Regions from separate parts of the Actinoplanes sp. NPDC049316 genome, predicted to be linked through region 2. Evidence: riboswitches for the same ligand, from Rfam matches in the RefSeq annotation. Region 2 holds a riboswitch; the other holds the start of a gene.
The links. Region 2 has a riboswitch for S-adenosylmethionine ahead of AB0K03_RS07165 (aminotransferase class V-fold PLP-dependent enzyme). Riboswitches for the same ligand answer to the same signal wherever they lie in the genome.
Positions count from the first base shown of each region.

Region 1: another riboswitch for S-adenosylmethionine. It lies ahead of thrC (threonine synthase); the one in region 2 lies ahead of AB0K03_RS07165 (aminotransferase class V-fold PLP-dependent enzyme).

Region 1 covers NZ_JBFAQM010000027.1:109,938-118,459, forward strand. Annotated here, with positions in the region: gene AB0K03_RS31570 (CDP-glycerol glycerophosphotransferase family protein) at 1-908, shown strand, start outside; gene AB0K03_RS31575 (GNAT family N-acetyltransferase) at 1,123-1,641, shown strand; gene AB0K03_RS31580 (hypothetical protein) at 1,638-2,156, shown strand; gene thrC (threonine synthase) at 2,393-3,676, opposite strand; SAM riboswitch class I at 3,687-3,827, opposite strand; gene AB0K03_RS31590 (ATP-binding cassette domain-containing protein) at 3,987-4,982, shown strand; gene AB0K03_RS31595 (ABC transporter permease subunit) at 4,979-5,971, shown strand; gene AB0K03_RS31600 (DUF3263 domain-containing protein) at 6,019-6,366, shown strand; gene AB0K03_RS31605 (AAA family ATPase) at 6,363-8,522, opposite strand, start outside.
Region 2 covers NZ_JBFAQM010000003.1:405,482-414,003, forward strand. Annotated here, with positions in the region: gene AB0K03_RS07155 (serine/threonine-protein kinase) at 1-1,432, opposite strand, end outside; gene AB0K03_RS07160 (PspC domain-containing protein) at 1,515-1,754, opposite strand; gene AB0K03_RS07165 (aminotransferase class V-fold PLP-dependent enzyme) at 1,862-3,061, opposite strand; SAM riboswitch class IV at 3,125-3,241, opposite strand; gene AB0K03_RS07170 (ABC transporter permease) at 3,327-3,878, opposite strand; gene AB0K03_RS07175 (DMT family transporter) at 4,067-5,074, shown strand; gene AB0K03_RS07180 (methyl-accepting chemotaxis protein) at 5,190-6,794, shown strand; gene AB0K03_RS07185 (BMP family ABC transporter substrate-binding protein) at 6,803-7,837, shown strand; gene AB0K03_RS07190 (DUF6461 domain-containing protein) at 7,839-8,522, opposite strand, start outside.

The DNA.
Region 1 (8,522 bases), on a different contig from region 2:
CCTGCCGCTACATCGTCACCAACTCGCACCTGCCGGACTGGTTCAAGCGCCGCCCCGGCCAGGTCGTCGTGCAGACCTGGCACGGCACGCCGCTCAAGCGGATCGGCTTCGACGTGACGGACATCCGCCACGCCGACCGCAACTACCTGCAGCGGGTCGAGCAGGAGACGCCCAACTGGTCGTTCCTGGTGTCGCCCAACCGCTTCAGCACCCCGATCCTGCAGCGGGCGTTCCGCTACGGCGGCGAGATGCTGGAATCGGGCTACCCGCGCAACGACATCCTCTTCCGGACGGACCCGGCCGCCACGGCGGCCGTCCGGCGCAATCTCGACCTGCCCGACGGCAAGCGTGTCATCCTGTACGCGCCGACGTGGCGCGACGACGAGTTCTACGGCCAGGGCCGCTACAAGATGTCGATGCAGCTCGACCTGGCCGCCGCCCGGCGCATGCTCGGCGACGACCACGTCCTGCTGGTCCGCCGCCACCCCAACGTCGTCGACCCCATCCCGGACGACGGCTCCGGCTTCGTCCGCGACGTGTCCACGTACCCGGACATGGCCGACCTGCTCTCGGTGACCGACGTGCTCATCACGGACTACTCGTCGGTGATGTTCGACTTCGCCAACACCGGCCGGCCGATCCTGCTGTTCACGTACGACCTCGAGCACTACCGCGACAAGCTCCGCGGCTTCTACTTCGACTTCGAACGCGAGGCCCCCGGTCCGCTGCTGATGACGTCCGATGACGTGATCAAGTCGCTGGCGGAGATCGCGGTGGACCCGAACGCGTACGCGGACGAGCGCCGCGCGTTCCAGGAGCGCTTCTGCGACCTGGACGACGGCAACGCGACGCAGCGGGTGGTCGACCGGATGCTGCAACTCGGCACGGAACTGCGCTCCGAACGCTGAGCGACGCTCGCATCGCCAGGCCCGGCCGCTTGTGCCGGGCCTGGCCCCTTTCCGCAGGCCACCGTCTGCTTCGACGGGGACGGGTCCTCCGCCGGGCGAGCTTTCCGCGGTGGTTCGGGGCTGCTCCGGCCCGCTTGTCCCCGGCCGGGACCGGCACGGTCGCAATAGCGCCATCCAGGTTGCCGGTTGGCCCGGCAGCGGGTAGGCAGGCAGCATGACCAGCACGTTGGCGCCCGCGATGACCGTGCACCGGGTGACCCCGCAGGACGCGGCGAGGATGCGCGCGCTGCGGCTCGAGATGCTGGCCGACAGCCCGCTGGCGTTCCTGGAGACGCTCGCCCAGGCCGCGGCCCGCCCGCACGCCGACTACCGCCGCCGGATCGTGCAGGCCTCGTCGGGCGGCCAGCTCGCACAGTTCGTCGCGGACCCGGGTGGCCGGCTCATCGGCCACGCCGGCGGCACGGTGCTGCCCGAGGAGCCGGCCGCCACGGTGGTCTTCGCCGTCTACATCACCCCCACCCGGCGCGGGCAGGGCGTGCTCGCCTCGCTGGTGGACGCGGTCGCCGAGTGGTCGCTGACGGTGGGCCGGCGGGAGCTGATGCTCGAGGTCGTGGTGGGCAACGACCGGGCGGTGCGGGCGTACGAGCGGCTCGGCTTCGAGGACACCGGCGTCCGGGTGCCCCACCCCGTCGTCCCGGGCCTCCGGGAGCTCCAGATGCGCCGGCACGCATGACCGACAACCCGCCGACCACACCGCGGCCGCCGCTGCGACGGTGGCCGTTGGCGCGGGCGGTGCTCACGGCCGTCAACGGGACCACCCTCGTGGGGCTCGGGGTCGCCGTGCTCGCCGGCGCAAGGGTGCGCCGGGGCCGGCACGGCATCCTCGTGGCCGAGGGTTACCGGCGCCGGGTGCCACCGGCGACCTGCTTCACCGTCGGCTCGGTCGTGATCACCCGTCGGACGGCCGACTGGTTGCTGCACGACAGCCGCTCGGAGTTGCTCGCCCACGAGAGCCGGCACGCGGGCCAGTACGCCGTCCTCGGCCCGCTGTTCTGGCCGGCGTACTGGGCGGCGTGCGGATACTCGTGGCTGGTGACCGGCTCGTACGGCGCCCGAAACGCGTTCGAGCGGCACGCGGGCCTGGAGCGGGGCGGCTACGCCGACGCGCCGCTGCGCCCGTGGGTGCACAGACTGCGCCGTCGCCGGGGAACAAGCCCGGAAGCGCCGGAAGCAACGACAGCCGACTGACGAAGCGCCCGTGGAAGCCGGCGGAACAGCCCGGAAAGTTGGTCGGGAGGACGCGCGCACAGCGCCTCCGGCACTGGGTCGTTGGGCCCCCAGGAGATTGTCGCCAAGCTCGTAGGTGGGGCCGCGTACGGCGTCGCGTCCTCCCGCGTAGAGCATCCTGCCGATCCCGGAACTCTCGCGCAAGCCCTCGCGCGAAGGAAATTCTCGACGTACGGCAGGATGTCCACTACAGCGAGTTAACCGAGCAGGCCTGCCTCGCGCGCGCCGCGCAGGGAGGGCTTGATCCGGTGGGTGGGGCCGACCTGACCCTCGACCGCGTCGATGGTCTTGAGGCCCTCGCCGGTGTTGTAGACGACGGTCTCCTTCTCCGGGTCGAGCTTGCCGGAGGCGACCAGCTTCTTCAGCACGGCGACGGTCACGCCGCCGGCGGTCTCGGCGAAGACCCCGGTGGTACGGGCCAGCAGCCGGATGCCCTCGCGGATCTCCTCGTCGTCGGCGTAGTCCATCCAGCCGCCGGTGCGCTCGACCGCCTCGATCGCGTACGCGCCCGCGGCCGGGTCGCCGATGTTGAGGCTCTTGGCGATGCCGGTGGGCTTCACCGGGATGATCTGGTCGGTGCCGTTGTGCAGCGCCGTGGCGATCGGGTTGCAGCCGGCGGACTGGGCGCCGAAGACCGTCCAGCCACCCTCGGGGGCCTCGCAGAGCCCGATCTCGACGAGTTCACTGAACGCCTTGTCGACCTTGGTGAGCAGCTCGCCGGAGGCCATCGGGATGACGACCTGGGCGGGGATGCGCCAGCCGAGCTGCTCGGCGACCTCGTATCCCAGGGTCTTGGAGCCCTCGGCGTAGAACGGGCGCACGTTGACGTTGACGAACGCGGTGTCCTCGAATTCGTCGGTCTCGACGAGCTCGCCGCAGAGCCGGTTGACGTCGTCGTACGAGCCCTCGATGGCGACCAGGCCGCCGCCGTACACCGCGGAGGTGATGACCTTGCCGGGCTCGAGGTCGCTGGGGATGAAGACGATGCTCGGCACGCCGGCGCGGGCGGCGTGCGCGGCCACCGAGTTGGCCAGGTTGCCGGTCGAGGCGCAGGCGAAGCGGGTGAAGCCCAGCTCGCGGGCGGCCGTGAGGGCGACGGAGACGACCCGGTCCTTGAAGGAGTGGGTCGGGTTGGCGGAGTCGTCCTTGACCCACAGCGGCGCGCGCAGGCCGATCTCGGCGGCGAGGGCCGGGGCGCTGATCAGCGGGGTGAGGCCGGGGTCGAGGGTGACCCGGGCGGCCGGGTTCTGGCCGGCGGGGAGCAGGGCGGCGTAGCGCCAGATGTTCTGCGGGCCCGCCTCGATCTGCTCGCGGGTGACGGCGGCGAGCGCGGCCTGGTCGTACGCGACCTCCAGCGGGCCGAAACACTCGTAACACGCGTGCTGCGCGGCGAGGGGGAACTCCGTGCCGCAGCCGCGACAGACGAGGGCGCGGGCGGGGCTGGTGGAGGTGGCGGTGGGGGCGTCGACCGTCGACGTCATACGAGGCTCCTTCTCATCTTTCCCGGTCGCGGGGTCACCGCGGTTCCGGGACGGAATTAGCACCTGCCGCGCGCCTGCCTCGTCATCGAGTCGTGCGCGGTGGTTGCCGGGGCGTCGTCGGGCCGTATCCCTCAGCCCCTCTGGATGAGGTATTCAGTTGTGTTTCCCACACCTTACGTGGCGAGGCCGGAACGACAACCCGGTTGTCCCGAGGTGTGAGCCAGCCGACGAGGCGTGGAGTCCCCGGCAGGGTGGCGCCGTGTGCATAGGGTGACGCACGTCATTCCCACCAACGCTCCGGAGGTCCGGCGTGAGCGCCGTCCTTGAGATCCAGGGTCTGCAGAAGACCTATCGCAGCCGAAAGGGGGTACGCCGCGCGCTCGACGGCTTCGACATGGTCGTCGAGGCGGGCCAGGTGCACGGCTTCCTCGGCCCCAACGGCTCGGGCAAGACCACCACGCTGCGTACGCTGCTCGGCCTGATCCGTCCGAACGGCGGCCGCATGGCGATCCTCGGCCGTGAGGTGCCGCAGGCGCTGCCCGAGGTGGCCGGGGCGGTGGGCGCGATCGTGGAGAGCCCCCAGTTCTTCGGCAACTTCTCCGCCCGGGACACGCTGTCGCTGCTGGCCGACGCGGGCGGCGTGGAGCGGGTCCGGGTGGACGAGGTGCTGGAGCTGGTCGGGCTGCGGGACCGGGCCGGCGACCGGGTGAAGACGTACTCGCTGGGCATGAAGCAGCGCCTGGCCGTCGCCTCCGCGCTGCTCAAGAACCCGCGGCTGCTGATCCTGGACGAGCCCGCGAACGGCCTCGACCCGGGCGGCATCCGGGAGATGCGCACGCTCATGCGCAATCTCGCCGAGTCCGGGATGACGGTGGTGCTGTCCAGCCACATCCTGGGCGAGATCCAGCTGATCTGTGACTCCGTCACGATCATCGCGGCCGGGCGGCGGGTCGCGGCGGGCGCGGTCGCCGACGTGCTGGCCCAGCACGCCTCTTCTTCGGTACGGGTACGCCTGGAGTCGGCGAACGACCTCACGGCGTCCGCCGGGGCGTTGCGCGACCTCGGCGCCCAGGTCGTCGTGGAGGCCGACCACCTCATGGTCAGCGGCCTGGCCCAGCCCAGCGCGATCACCCGCACGCTCGCCGCCCGCGACGTCTACGTCGCCGAGCTGTCCCCGGTGTCGGTGGACCTCGAGAGCGTGTTCCTCGAGCTCACCGGCACCGCCCCGGTGGCCGGCGAGCACCGGCAGGTCGACGAGACGGTCATGGCCCAGGCGGGTCCGGCGCAGGGTGGGTGGGGACAGTGAGCCTGTACACGGCGGAGACCCGGCGGCTGACCAAGCGCCGCTTCACCCGGTTCTTCCTGATCGGCGTCGTCCTCGTGCTCGGCGCCATCGCGGCCGGCATGTTCCTGACGAACCACAAGAACACCCCGGAGGTGGTGGCTGCCGCCCAGGCCAAGGCCGACCGCGAGTTCCAGCAGGCGGTCGTGCGGGCCGAGGCCGACCGCAAAGCGTGTGAGGCCCAGACCCAGCCGGGCAGCGACTGCTCGCAGATGTGGACGCCCACCCGGGAGGAGTTCCAGGCGCAGTGGTACATGCCGCCGACGTTCGACTTCCGGAAGAACTTCAAGGACATGGTGACGACGCTCGCGTCGATCCTGGCCGTGGCGGCGTTCGTGATCGGGGCGTCCTTCGTGGGCGCCGAGTGGAGCAGCGGCGGCATGATGAACCTGCTGCTGTGGCGGCCGCAGCGGCTCAAGGTGCTGAACACGAAGCTGGCCGCGCTGCTGGTGCTGCTGGCGGGGGTCACGGTGGCGCTGTCGGCGCTGTGGACCGGCGCCTTCGCGCTGATCGCGAGCCTCCGCGGGACGCTGGACGGCATGACGTCCGGGGCCTGGCAGTCGTACCTGCTGATGGAGCTGCGCGGGCTGGTCATGGTGCTGGTGGCCGGGGCGGTGGGCTTCGGGCTGGCGTCGATCGGGCGGCACACCGCGGTGGCGATGGGTGTCGCCATCGGTGTCCTGGTCGTGCTCCAGGCGGGCCTCGGCACGGTGCTGGCGATGGCACAGGTGAAGTACCTCGAGATGTACCTGGCCCCGACCTGGATCGCCGCCTGGATGACCAAGTCCGTCGAGCTGATCGACTACAACGCGCCGTGCGTCGGCTCGGGGGACACCTGCGTGCAGCCGAGCCTGACGCTCACCTGGCAGATGGCCGGCGCCGGGATCGTGATCCTGATCGCCCTCGTCCTGGGTACGGCAATGTGGACTCTCCGTAAGCGAGACATCACCTGAGGTAACGTCCGGTGGAAGGCGCGCGGCGGGGATCGTCAGCTGTCACTATGGTGGCGGTCCCTGCCGCGCGGGACCTCTCACCACCTGCGAGGACTGTCATGCAACCCGACGCCGCCACGAACGAGCAGCAGCACGTCCCGGCGCCCCGGGAGGCCGGCGAGACGCCGGGGCTCACCGAGCGCGAGCAGCAGATCCTCGCCTTCGAGCAGAAGTGGTGGAAGCACGCCGGGTCCAAGGAGCAGGCGATCCGTGACGCGTTCGGCCTCTCCTCGACCCGCTACTACCAGCTGCTCAACGGCCTGCTGGACAACCCCGCGGCGCTCGAGCACGACCCCGTCCTGGTCGGACGCCTCCGCCGGCTGCGCTCCACGAGGGCACGCACCCGCCGCCGCTAGCCGGCCGCGTGCGTCGAGGCGTACGCCTCCAGCCACGCCACCTGCACCGGATCCAGCGACGCCCGCACCCGCTTGCGGGCCGTCTCCACATGCCCGGCCGTCACCGTCGTCGCCTCCAGGGACTCCCGCATCGCCGCCAGCGCCGCCTCGCGGATGAGCGCCGCGCAGTCGGCCGCCGAGAAGCCCTCCAGGTCGGCGCCGAGCGCGTCGAGGTCCACGGCGTCGTCCAGCGGCACCGACTTCGACGACGCGCGCAGGATGGCCGCGCGCGCGTCACCGTCCGGCGGCGGGACGAAGACGAGCCGCTCCAGGCGTCCGGGGCGCAGCAGCGCCGGGTCGATGAGGTCCGGCCGGTTCGTCGCCCCGATGACCACGACGTTGCGCAGCGACTCCACCCCGTCCAGCTCGGTGAGCAGCGCCGCGACCACGCGGTCGGTCGTGCCGCCGTCGGTGGCCTGCCCGCGGGTCGGGGCCAGCGCGTCCACCTCGTCCAGGAAGACCAGCGTCGGCGCGGCCTCGCGGGCGCGGCGGAACAGCTCGCGGACCGCTCGCTCGCTGTCGCCGACCCACTTGCTCAGCAACTCGGCGCCCTTGACCGACAGCACGTTCGCTTTGCCCGTACCCGCGATGGCCTTGACCAGATAGGTCTTGCCGCACCCGGGCGGGCCGTAGAGCAGCACCCCGCGCGGCGGCTGCACGCCGAGCCGGGCGAACGTGTCCGGATAGGTCAGCGGCCAGAGCACCGACTCGGTCAGGACCTGCTTGACCTCGACCATGTCGCCGACCTCGTCGAGCGTGACCTGCGCGACCTCCAGCGTGGACTCCGCCATGGAGGTCGGCCGTACGACGTCCAGCGCCGCCTCGAAGTCGGCCATCGCCACCGTCGGCGTCTCCGCGTCCTTCTGCCGCAGGGCCGCGCGGACACCGGCCTCGCGGGCCAGCGCGCCCAGGTCGGCGGCGACGAAGCCGGGCGTACGCCCCGCCACGTCGTCCAGGCGCACGTCCTCGTCCAGCGGCATCCCGCGGGTCAGCACCCGCAACTGTTCGCGCCGCATCGCCGCGTCCGGCAACGGTACGGCCAGCTGCACGGCGAGCAGGTCGGGTGAGCGCAGCGACGGATCGACCGCCTCGGGCCGGCTCGTCGTGCACACCACGGCGGCTCCCGCCTTGATGAGCTCGGCCAGCACCTGCCGGAAGACCGTGGACAGCGGTCCCGGCTCGTCCCGGGGCGCGAGCGCCTCCACGTCCGCGATCAGCAAGACCGCCGGCGAGCCGTCCCGTACGTCGCGGGCGAGAGCGCGCAGCCGGGTCGCCGCGGCGTCGTTGGTGAGCGCGGCCAGCTCCGGCGCCCACACCGGCACCACACCGGCGCCGACGCTCGTCGCCACCGCGCGGACCAGGGCGGACTTGCCCGAACCGGCCGGGCCGGACACCAGCACGCCGAGCGAGACGGTGGTGCCGAGGCGCCCGAGCACCTCGCGGTGGTGGAAGCCCAGGTCCAGCAGTTCGGTCAGCTCCTGCGCCTGGGTACGCAGCCCCGGCAGGTCGTCCACGCTGGGCGGCGGCATGTCCGGATCGGTGGAGGCCGGCTGCCCCGTCGCCGGGGCCGGCTCCGCTTCCCGCCGTACGGTGGAGAACTGGCCGTCCTGCCACCCCACGACCGTGTCCATGGTGACCAGCGCGGCGTCCGCGGCCTCGACCGCGACCACCTGCAGCAACGTGCTCGTCCAGGCGTAGCCGACCCGGTTGGCGAGGCTGCGCCGAGCTGCCTCGACCAGCGACCGGTGCGCCGCCTCCGGCATCACGTCCTGGGGCAGCAGCGACACGTCGTCGCCGGCGGTGACGACCTTGCCGAGCAGGGCGAGGCGCAGCATCTCGGGCGAGACGACCGCGACGATCTCGGCCGGGCCGGTGAGCGCGACCCGGCGCGCCGCGACGACCGGCACCGGGGTGACCGTCACCTGGCCGCCGTCGCGCAGTCCCAGGTTGCCGATGGTCAGGTCGTCGGCGTAGAGCAGCGCGCGGCTCGCGCCCGGCTCCGCCCGCGCCGCGATGCCCGCGGTGCTGCGGCGCCCGGTCAGGCGCAGCGGATCCCCGGGATTGATCGCCAGCGCGGCCATCACCTCCGGGTGCAGGCGCACGATGCCGCGGCGCGC
Region 2 (8,522 bases):
TGCTGATGACGTACGTCGGCCGGCCCTTGTCGTCCTTGCCGCCGGCCTCGCCGATCTCGAAGATCGTGGCCTTGGCGGACGTGCACTCCGTCGCGACCAGTGAGGCCGGCCCGTCGGGGTCGGCGCGTACGCCGAGGCAGCGCTCCCGGCCGCCGGCGGAGGGGCGTACCGACTTGATGAGGTAGTCGACGCCGTACGGCTCGAGGACGAACTGCGCGTCCTCGCTGGTGCCGTCGGAGGCCCGGGCGGCCCCGGTGGCCGGGAGCGCCAGGTCGCGGTCGATCTCGGCCATGTGCAGCAGCGTGCGGCGGCTGCCGGCGAGGATGGCCTCGGGGTTCGTGGGCGCCGCCGCGGGCGCCGGGGAGCCGGACGGGCGCGCGCCGCCGGAGGCGGCCGGGGTGGGTGAGGCGCCGCGGTCGCCGCTGTCCGCGTTGGCCACGAGCAGACCGCCGCCGACCCCGACGGCGGCGAGCAGCACGAGCGCGCCGAGGAACGACGCCACGCGGCCGCGCCGCCGCGGTGGCGGGCCGGTCACGGGCAAGGCGGGCGGGGGCTGCCATGCCTGCGGCGGGACGGCCGCCGTCTCGCGCGGCACGGGCGGCTCCTGCGCCGGCGGCTGGGTCGCCAGGAGCCGGTCGAGCAGCTCGCGCGCCGTGGGGCGGTCGGCGGGGTCCTTCGCGAGGCTCTGCCGGACGAGGGCGGCCAGCGGCCCGGGAACCCCGGTGAGGTCGGGCGGCTGGGTGAGGATCCGCATGGCGGTGGCCGGGGCGGAGTCCGCGCCGAACGGCGTGCGGCCGGTCGCGGCGTACGTGACGACCGCGCCCCAGGAGAAGATGTCGGCGGCGAACCCGGTCGTGCGGGCGCTGTCGGCGTCGAAACGCTCCGGCGCCATGTACGCGACCGTGCCGATCATCTGGTCGGTGGCGGTGTGGTGGCTGGTGGCCTCGAAGGCGCGGGCGATGCCGAAGTCGATGACCTTGAGACCGCCGAGGGCGAGCAGCACGTTGCCGGGCTTGAGGTCGCGGTGGATGACGCCGGCGCCGTGGACGGCGGTCAGGGCGGTGGCGATGCCGACGGCGACGCCGTGCAGCGCCGAGCCGGTCAGCGGGCCGCGGTCGCGGACCACGGCGGCCAGCGAGGGGCCGTCGACGTACTCGACGACGAGGTACGGCGGCTCGTGGTCGGGGTCGGCGTCGAGGACCTCGGCGGTGGAGAACGGCGGCACCTGCCGGGCCCGGTTGACCTCGCTGCGGAACCGGCCGCGGAACTCGGGGTCGTGGGCGTGCTCGGGGCGGACGACCTTGACGGCGACCCGGCGGCCGTCGCTCGCGCGGCCGAGGAAGACGGCTCCCATGCCGCCCTGGCCGAGGCGGGCCTCGAGGGCGTACCCGCCGAGCCGCCGGGGGTCCCCGGGCAACAGCGGCCCGCTCATCCGTCGTTCACCTCACCCCGCCCGCGCACACCGGTGGAACCCTACCGTCCGTGCGCGAGCGTGGTGATCGCCCGGGGAGCCGTCAGATCGTGGAGGGGGTGCCGAAGCCCGGACGCTCGGCCGGCATCAGCACCCACAGCAGCGGGTAGACGAGGATCTGGCTGCCCGGCACGGCCAGCAGGACGAGCACGAACAGCAGGCGGGTGAGCCAGGGGTCGAGACCGAAGCGCCGCGCGAGACCGGCGCACACGCCGCCGAGGATGCGACCCTCGCGCGGCCGGGTGAGGCCCTGGCGGGTCATGGAGTCGGAGAACGAGGTCATGGTCTGCGCCTTCCGTACGCGGAACTGGTGATTCCAGACTCCGCCCAGGGACGCCGCCGCGGCATCGGGAACCACCCGGATCCGTCCCTGATCCGCGGCCTGAGGGATCACCCTGCGGTGAGCTCCGCGAGCGCCGCGACGAGCCGGTCGACGTCGTCGTCCGGGGTGCCCAGCCCGAAGCTGACGCGCAGCAGGCTCGCGGGCCCGGCGCCGCAGCCGGACACGACGGCCGAGCCGGTGAGGCGGCGGGTCAGCGGGTGGGCGCAGAACTGTCCCGCGCGCACGCCGATGCCGTACCGGTCGGCGAGCCGGGCCGCCACGACGGCCGGATCGTGCCCGGGCAGGGCGAGCGAGACGATGCCGACGCGGGGGTGGTCCGGGCCGAAACAGCTCACCTCCACCGCGCCCGGCACGGCCGCCAGCCCGTCCCGCAGCCGGCGCAGCAGGCTCTGCTCGCGCTCGTGCAATCCCACGCGGTCGGTGCGTTCCAGCGCGGCGCAGACGGCGGCGACGCTCACCGCGCCGAGCAGGTTGGGGGTGCCGCCCTCGTGCCGTGCCGGGCCGGTGGCCCAGTGCACGTCGTGCGCGTCGGCGCCGACCGCGGCGCTGGCCCCGCCGCCGCTGAGGTACGGCGGCGCGGCGTCCAGCCAGTCGGCGCGGCCCGCGAGCACCCCGGCGCCGAACGGGGCGTACAGCTTGTGCCCGCTGAACGCGAGGTAGTCGGCGCCGAGGGCGGTCAGGTCCACGGGGGCGTGCGGGGCGAGCTGGGCGGCGTCGACGACGACGCGGGCGCCGTACGCGTGCGCGACGTCGGCGAGCCGGCGGACGGGCCACACCTCGCCGGTGACGTTGCTCGCGCCGGTGACCGCCAGGACGGCGGGCCCGCGTACGGTGCGCAGCGCGCCGTCGACCGCGGCGACGGCGGCCTCGGGGCTGCGCGGGGTGGCCAGCCGCAGCTGCCGCGGCCAGGGCAGCAGGTTGGCGTGGTGCTCGCCGTCGAAGACGATCGTGGTGGTGCCCGGCGGCAGCGCGCGGGCCAGCAGGTTGAGCGCGTCCGTGGTGTTGCGGGTGAACACGACCGTGTCCCCGGCGCGGGCCCCGACGAACCCCGCGACCACGTGGCGGGCGTGCTCGTAGGCGGCGGTCGAGGCCTGCGACCGGATGCCGGTGCCGCGGTGCACGCTGCCGTAACGGGGGAGCAGCTCCGCGACGGCGTCGGCGGCGGCGCGCACACACGGGGCCGAGGCGGCGTAGTCGAGATGCGCGAAGCGCAGGCCCGCGGGGGTGGTCAGGTCGGCGCCCACCACGTCAAGGTCGTGCTGGAGAGTCAGCGTCACGGAAGCCTCCGGGAGGTCGGGGACCCGCCCGGGGGTCCGCGCTTGCCCGCGTCGGGATCGACGCCGGCCCGGTCCTCACCCGGGGCACCCCATCGCGAACGCAAGGGTTGCCGGCCAGCAAGCCGGGGCTACGCGCTGGCACTCATGACCACCGCCGACCGTAGCAGATCCGCCGGCGCGAAGCCGACCTGCCGGATGCCGAGGCGTGGGCACCTCGGCATGCGGCGCCGGCCCGTCAGGGCTCGGCCAGGGCCTCGACCGGCAGCGCCCGGGCGGCCCGGCGGCCCGGCAACACGGAGGCGAGCACCCCGGCGACCAGGGCCACGGCTGTCACGGCGCAGAGCTGCGGCACGGGTACCGAGAACACGGCCGTCCGAAAATCGATCTCGTCGCTGACGGCGCGCGTGCCGACCCAGCCGAAGAACGCGCCGGCGGCCGTGCCGATCACCGCGCCGGCGAGACTCAGCAGGACCGCCTCGCCGGCGAGCATCCAGCGCAACTGCCGCCGGTGCAGGCCCAGCGCGCGCAGCAGCGCGGACTCGCGAGTGCGTTCCAGCACCGACAGGCCCAGCGTGTTGCCCACGCCGATCAGCGCGATCAGGACGGCCACGCCCACGAGCGCGGTCGTGACGGCCGGCAGCCGGTCGAGGAACTCCCGGTAGCTCGCCTTGGCCGTCAGCCCACCGCCGACCTCGGCCCCGGCCACCGGTGCGACGGCGGCCCGCAGCTGCGAGCGCAGGCGGGTGATGTCGGCGTCCGGCGGGGCCCGCGCCCACGGGGAGCGCACATCGCGGCCGCGACGCCGACGGCGGGTGCGGACGGCCACGCGAAGGCGGCGCACACCAGCGCGGCGCCGAGCGCGAGGGCGGCGTCGCGGAGCAGGGCGGGCGTGACGGATCCAGGCATGACGCCGTCACGCTAGTCATCGCCGGCGGGCCGGGCATCCGACCGCGGTCGGAGAAAATGCGCGGAGAAATGTCGTACCCCTCCGGCAGAGTGTCACGGGTGGAGACGAGAACCGCCCCTGACATCCCGGTGCGCGCCTGGCTGCCCGGCTTCCTGGCGCTGGCCGCCATCTGGGGGACCAGCTTCCTGTTCATCAAGGTCGGCGTCCGCGAGCTGCCGCCGCTGTGGCTCACCTTCGCCCGGGTCGCGGCGGGCGCGGTCACGCTGCTGGTGATCCTCGCGCTCACGCGCGACCGGCTGCCGCGCGACGGCCGGCTGTGGGCCCATCTGATCGTCGTGGCCGCGCTGGGCGTGACGATGCCCTTCACCTTCTTCGGGTACGGCGAGCAGCGCGTGTCCTCCGTGCTCGCTGGGATCTGGAACGCCGCCACGCCGCTGGTCGCGCTGCCGCTGGCGGTGCTGGTGTTCCGCACCGAGTCGTTCACCCGCCGCCGGGCGGCCGGCATCGCGATCGGGTTCGCCGGTGTGCTCGTCGTGCTGGGCGTCTGGCGTGGCGTCGGCGGCACCGAGCTCACCGGGCAGCTGCTGTGCTTCGCCGCGGCGATGTGCTACGCCGTCGCCATCCCGTACCAGAAGAAGTTCGTCGCCGGCCGGACCGGGTCCGGGGTCTCCATCGCCGCCGCGCAGCTGCTGGTGGCGCTGGCACAGCTGGCCGTCGTGGCGCCGCTGATCGCCGGCGCCCCTCCGCGGCCCGCCGCGCTGTCGGCGGACGTCGTGCTCTGCGTGCTGGCGCTCGGCGCGCTGGGCACGGGCCTGGCCTTCGTGCTGAACTTCCGGGTCATCCGGATGGCGGGCGCGAGCACCTCCGCGTCGGTCACCTACCTGATGCCCGTGGTCGCGACGGTGGTCGGCGTGTCCGTACTCGGCGAGCACGTGCGATGGCACCAGCCGGTCGGCGCGCTGATCGTGCTGGCCGGGGTGGCGATCTCCCAGGGGGTGTTGTCCCGGCGGAAATCGGCAACTTCCGCCGACCCCGTGACGGCGCGTGAGGTAATGGCAACGCGATCCTCGGCGTGATCGACCCCGGGCGTCGGCCGTCACAGCCGGCAAGACCTCAGAACCACCGCCCGCAGGCCGAAGGATCTCCCGGGCGGCGCCAGGGTCGCACCGGAACGTCCGAAGGGATCACCACGTGCGGCGGTTCACCATCGGCACCCGGCTGGTCGGGGCCTTCGCCGCGGTTCTCGTGCTGCTGCTGGGCGTCGCGGCGATGGCCTTCGCGACCATCGTCGAGCAGCGCTCCTCCGCCAACGAGGTCCGCCGGCTCGAGGTCCTCACCCGGCAGGCCGAGGAGATCAAGACCCACGCCGCCACGCTGAACGGGTGGCAGGCAAGCTACATCAACGACATCTACCGGCTCGGGGCGGCCAGGGCGCTGGGTGGCGACTCGGTCGCGTACCAGGCGTGGCAGCAGGAGCGGGACACGTTCCAGCAGTTCCTGCGGCAGGTCGACGCGGGCGCCCTCACCGCCGCCGAGCGGGTGCTGTTCCAGCAGGTGAGCGCGGAGCTGGGCACGTACGTCCAGGTCAACGACAAGCTCGTGGCCGCGTACAAGCCGGGTACGCCGCAGGCCCTGTGGAACGCCGACCAGATCGCCATGTACGACAGCTGGAACAGCTACTACCGGATCATGGTGGCGGCCCAGAAGCTGGCCGGCTCGGTCGACGCGCGCAGCGTCCAGGCCGTACGCACCTCCGCCGACGACGCCACCCGCGCGCAGTGGGCCATCGGCATCGCCACCGGGCTGGCCCTGCTGCTCGGCGCCGCCTCCGCGCTGGTCGTGACCCGCAGCATCGTGCGCCCCGTGCACGCCGCCCGGGACGCCCTGCGCCGCGTGGCGGACGGCGACCTGACCGTCGTCCCGGCGAGCGGCGGCCGCGACGAGGTGGCCCAGATGTCCGCCGCGCTCGGCCAGGCCGTGTCGTCCGTCCGCGCGATCGTCTCCGACGTCGCCGAACAGGCCGACGGGCTGGCCCGAACCTCCGCCGAGCTCGACGCCGTCTCCGCCGCGTTCACCCAGGCGGTCACGGACACGTCGCTGCAGGCGGACCTGGTGGCGGGCGCCGCCGAGGACGTCAACCGCAACGTCGACACGATGGCCGCGGGCTCGGAGGAGATGGGCATCTCGATCGAGGAGATCGCCCGCTCCGCCGTCGCCGCCGCGGAGGTGGCCGCCCAGGCGGTCGCCGGCGCCGAGACCGCGAACGGCACGGTGGCGAACCTGGGCACCTCGTCGTCGGCCATCGGCGACGCCGTACGCCTGATCACCACCATCGCCGGGCAGACCAACCTGCTGGCGCTCAACGCCACCATCGAGGCGGCCCGGGCCGGCGAGATGGGCAAGGGCTTCGCGGTCGTGGCCGGCGAGGTCAAGGACCTGGCCCAGGAGAGCGCCCGGGCGGCCGAGGAGATCGACGGGCTGGTCAAGGCGATCCAGAACGACACCGAGGCCGCCGTGACAGCGATCGCCCAGATCGGCGGGGTCATCCGGCGCATCAGCGACTACCAGACCAGCATCGCCGGCGCGGTGGAGGAGCAGACCGCGACCACCGGCGAGATGAACCGCGGCGCGGTCGCCGCCTCCAGCGGCACGGCGAGCATCGCCGAGAACATCCGCGCGGTGGCGGCGGCGACGTCCGCGACCTCCGCCGAGGTGGCCCGCGCCCGCGAGGCCGCCGCCGAGCTGACCCGCATGTCCACCACCCTGCGCGACGCCGTCGGGCAGTTCCGGTACTGAGGATGCAGATGCGCACGAGGATCACCGCAGCGCTGCTCGCCGCCGCGCTCGCCACCCTGTCGGCGTGCACGGCGGCGCCGGTCACCGTCTCGACCGATGCGATGACCGGGCTCGGCCGCGAGACCGTCCACGTCGGCATCGCGTACGACAGCGCGGGCCGCGGCGACAAGAGCTTCAACGACGCCGCGGGCGCCGGCCTGGACCGGGCGAAGAAGGAGCTGCTCATCGAGGCGACCGAGGCGACCACCCAGGCGGAGACCGACGAGGGCCGCGCGGCCGTGCTGCGGGAGCTCGCCAAGGGCGGCAGCAACCCGGTCATCGCGGTCGGGTTCCTGTACGCCGGCGCGGTCGGCACCGTCGCCAAGGAGTTCCCCGGCACGCTGTTCGCGATCATCGACGACGACTCGGTGCAGGCGAAGAACGTGGTGTCGCTGCTGTTCTCCGAGGAGCAGGGCTCGTACCTGGTCGGGGTGGCCGCCGGCCTGGCGTCGGAGAGCGGGCGGGTCGGCTTCATCGGCGGCGTGGACGTGCCGCTGATCCACAAGTTCGAGGTCGGGTACACCGCCGGCGTGCACAGCGTCGACCCGGGCATCCGCGTCGACGCGCGCTACCTGAGCAGGCCGCCGGACTTCAGCGGCTTCAGCTCGCCGGACAAGGGCAAGGCAGCGGCGCTGGCGCTGCTCGCCGGGGGCGCCGACGTGGTCTACTCGGCCGCCGGCGGCTCCGGCGGCGGCGCGATCGAAGCGGTCGCCGCGGCGGGCGCGTGGGCCGTGGGCGTGGACTCCGACCAGTACGCGAGCGCCGCCGCCGGCGTGAAGGGACGCATCCTCACGTCGATGCTCAAGCGCGTGGACAACGGCGTCTTCCAGGAGATCCAGGCGTTCATCAAGGGCGACCGCTCCGGCGGTGTCAAGCGGTACGACCTCAAGGTCGACGGTCTCGGGTACGCGACCTCGAACCCGGCGATCAAGCCGTACCAGGCGGGGCTGGAGAAGGCCCGCTACCGCATCCTCAGCGGCGCGGTGAAGGTGCCCACCGCCTAGGTCACGAGGCCCGCAGCGCGGCGGTGACGGCCTCGCGGGCCGTGTCCGGGTCGAAGAGCGATCCGCCGGCCCGCAACGGCCGCAGCGCCGCCCGCAACGCCACGTCGGCGTCGCGGTCCAGCACTCCGCGCAACGCGGTCGTGAGCAGCCCGAGACCACCGGGGTCGGCGGCCTCCAGCCAGGTCCGTACGTGGCGGCCCAGCTCGGAGTCCATCGGCACCGGGCGGCCCGCCCCGCGCGCGGCCTCGTCCAGGGCCGTCGCCAGCCCCGGCGTGCCGGCGACGCCGAGCAGCCCGGCCAGGCGGCGTACCTCGGCGACCGCGACCGTCCGCTTGCGCTCGTCCGGCGCGGCCTGCGCGGCGGCGAACAGATCGGCGAACCGCGGGCCCGGCCGCAGCAGGTCGGCGGGGCGTGGCCCGCCCACGAACCACGGCTCGATGCGCGCCGACAACCGCGGCCCGGCCAGTGCGTCCTCCGGCACCCGTACGCCGGTGAGCCGCTGCGCCAGCACCAGCGACTTCGCCTCGGCGTCGCGCCACGTCTCCTCGTCCTCACCGGCCGGCTCGCGCAGCCCGACCGCCTGCATGAGGTGCTGCAGCAGGCCCGGGTCGGAACCCCACGTCACCTCGGGGGCCGGGAACGAGGGGTCGAAGGCGACGGTGGTCGTGCCCTTCACCGCGTACGT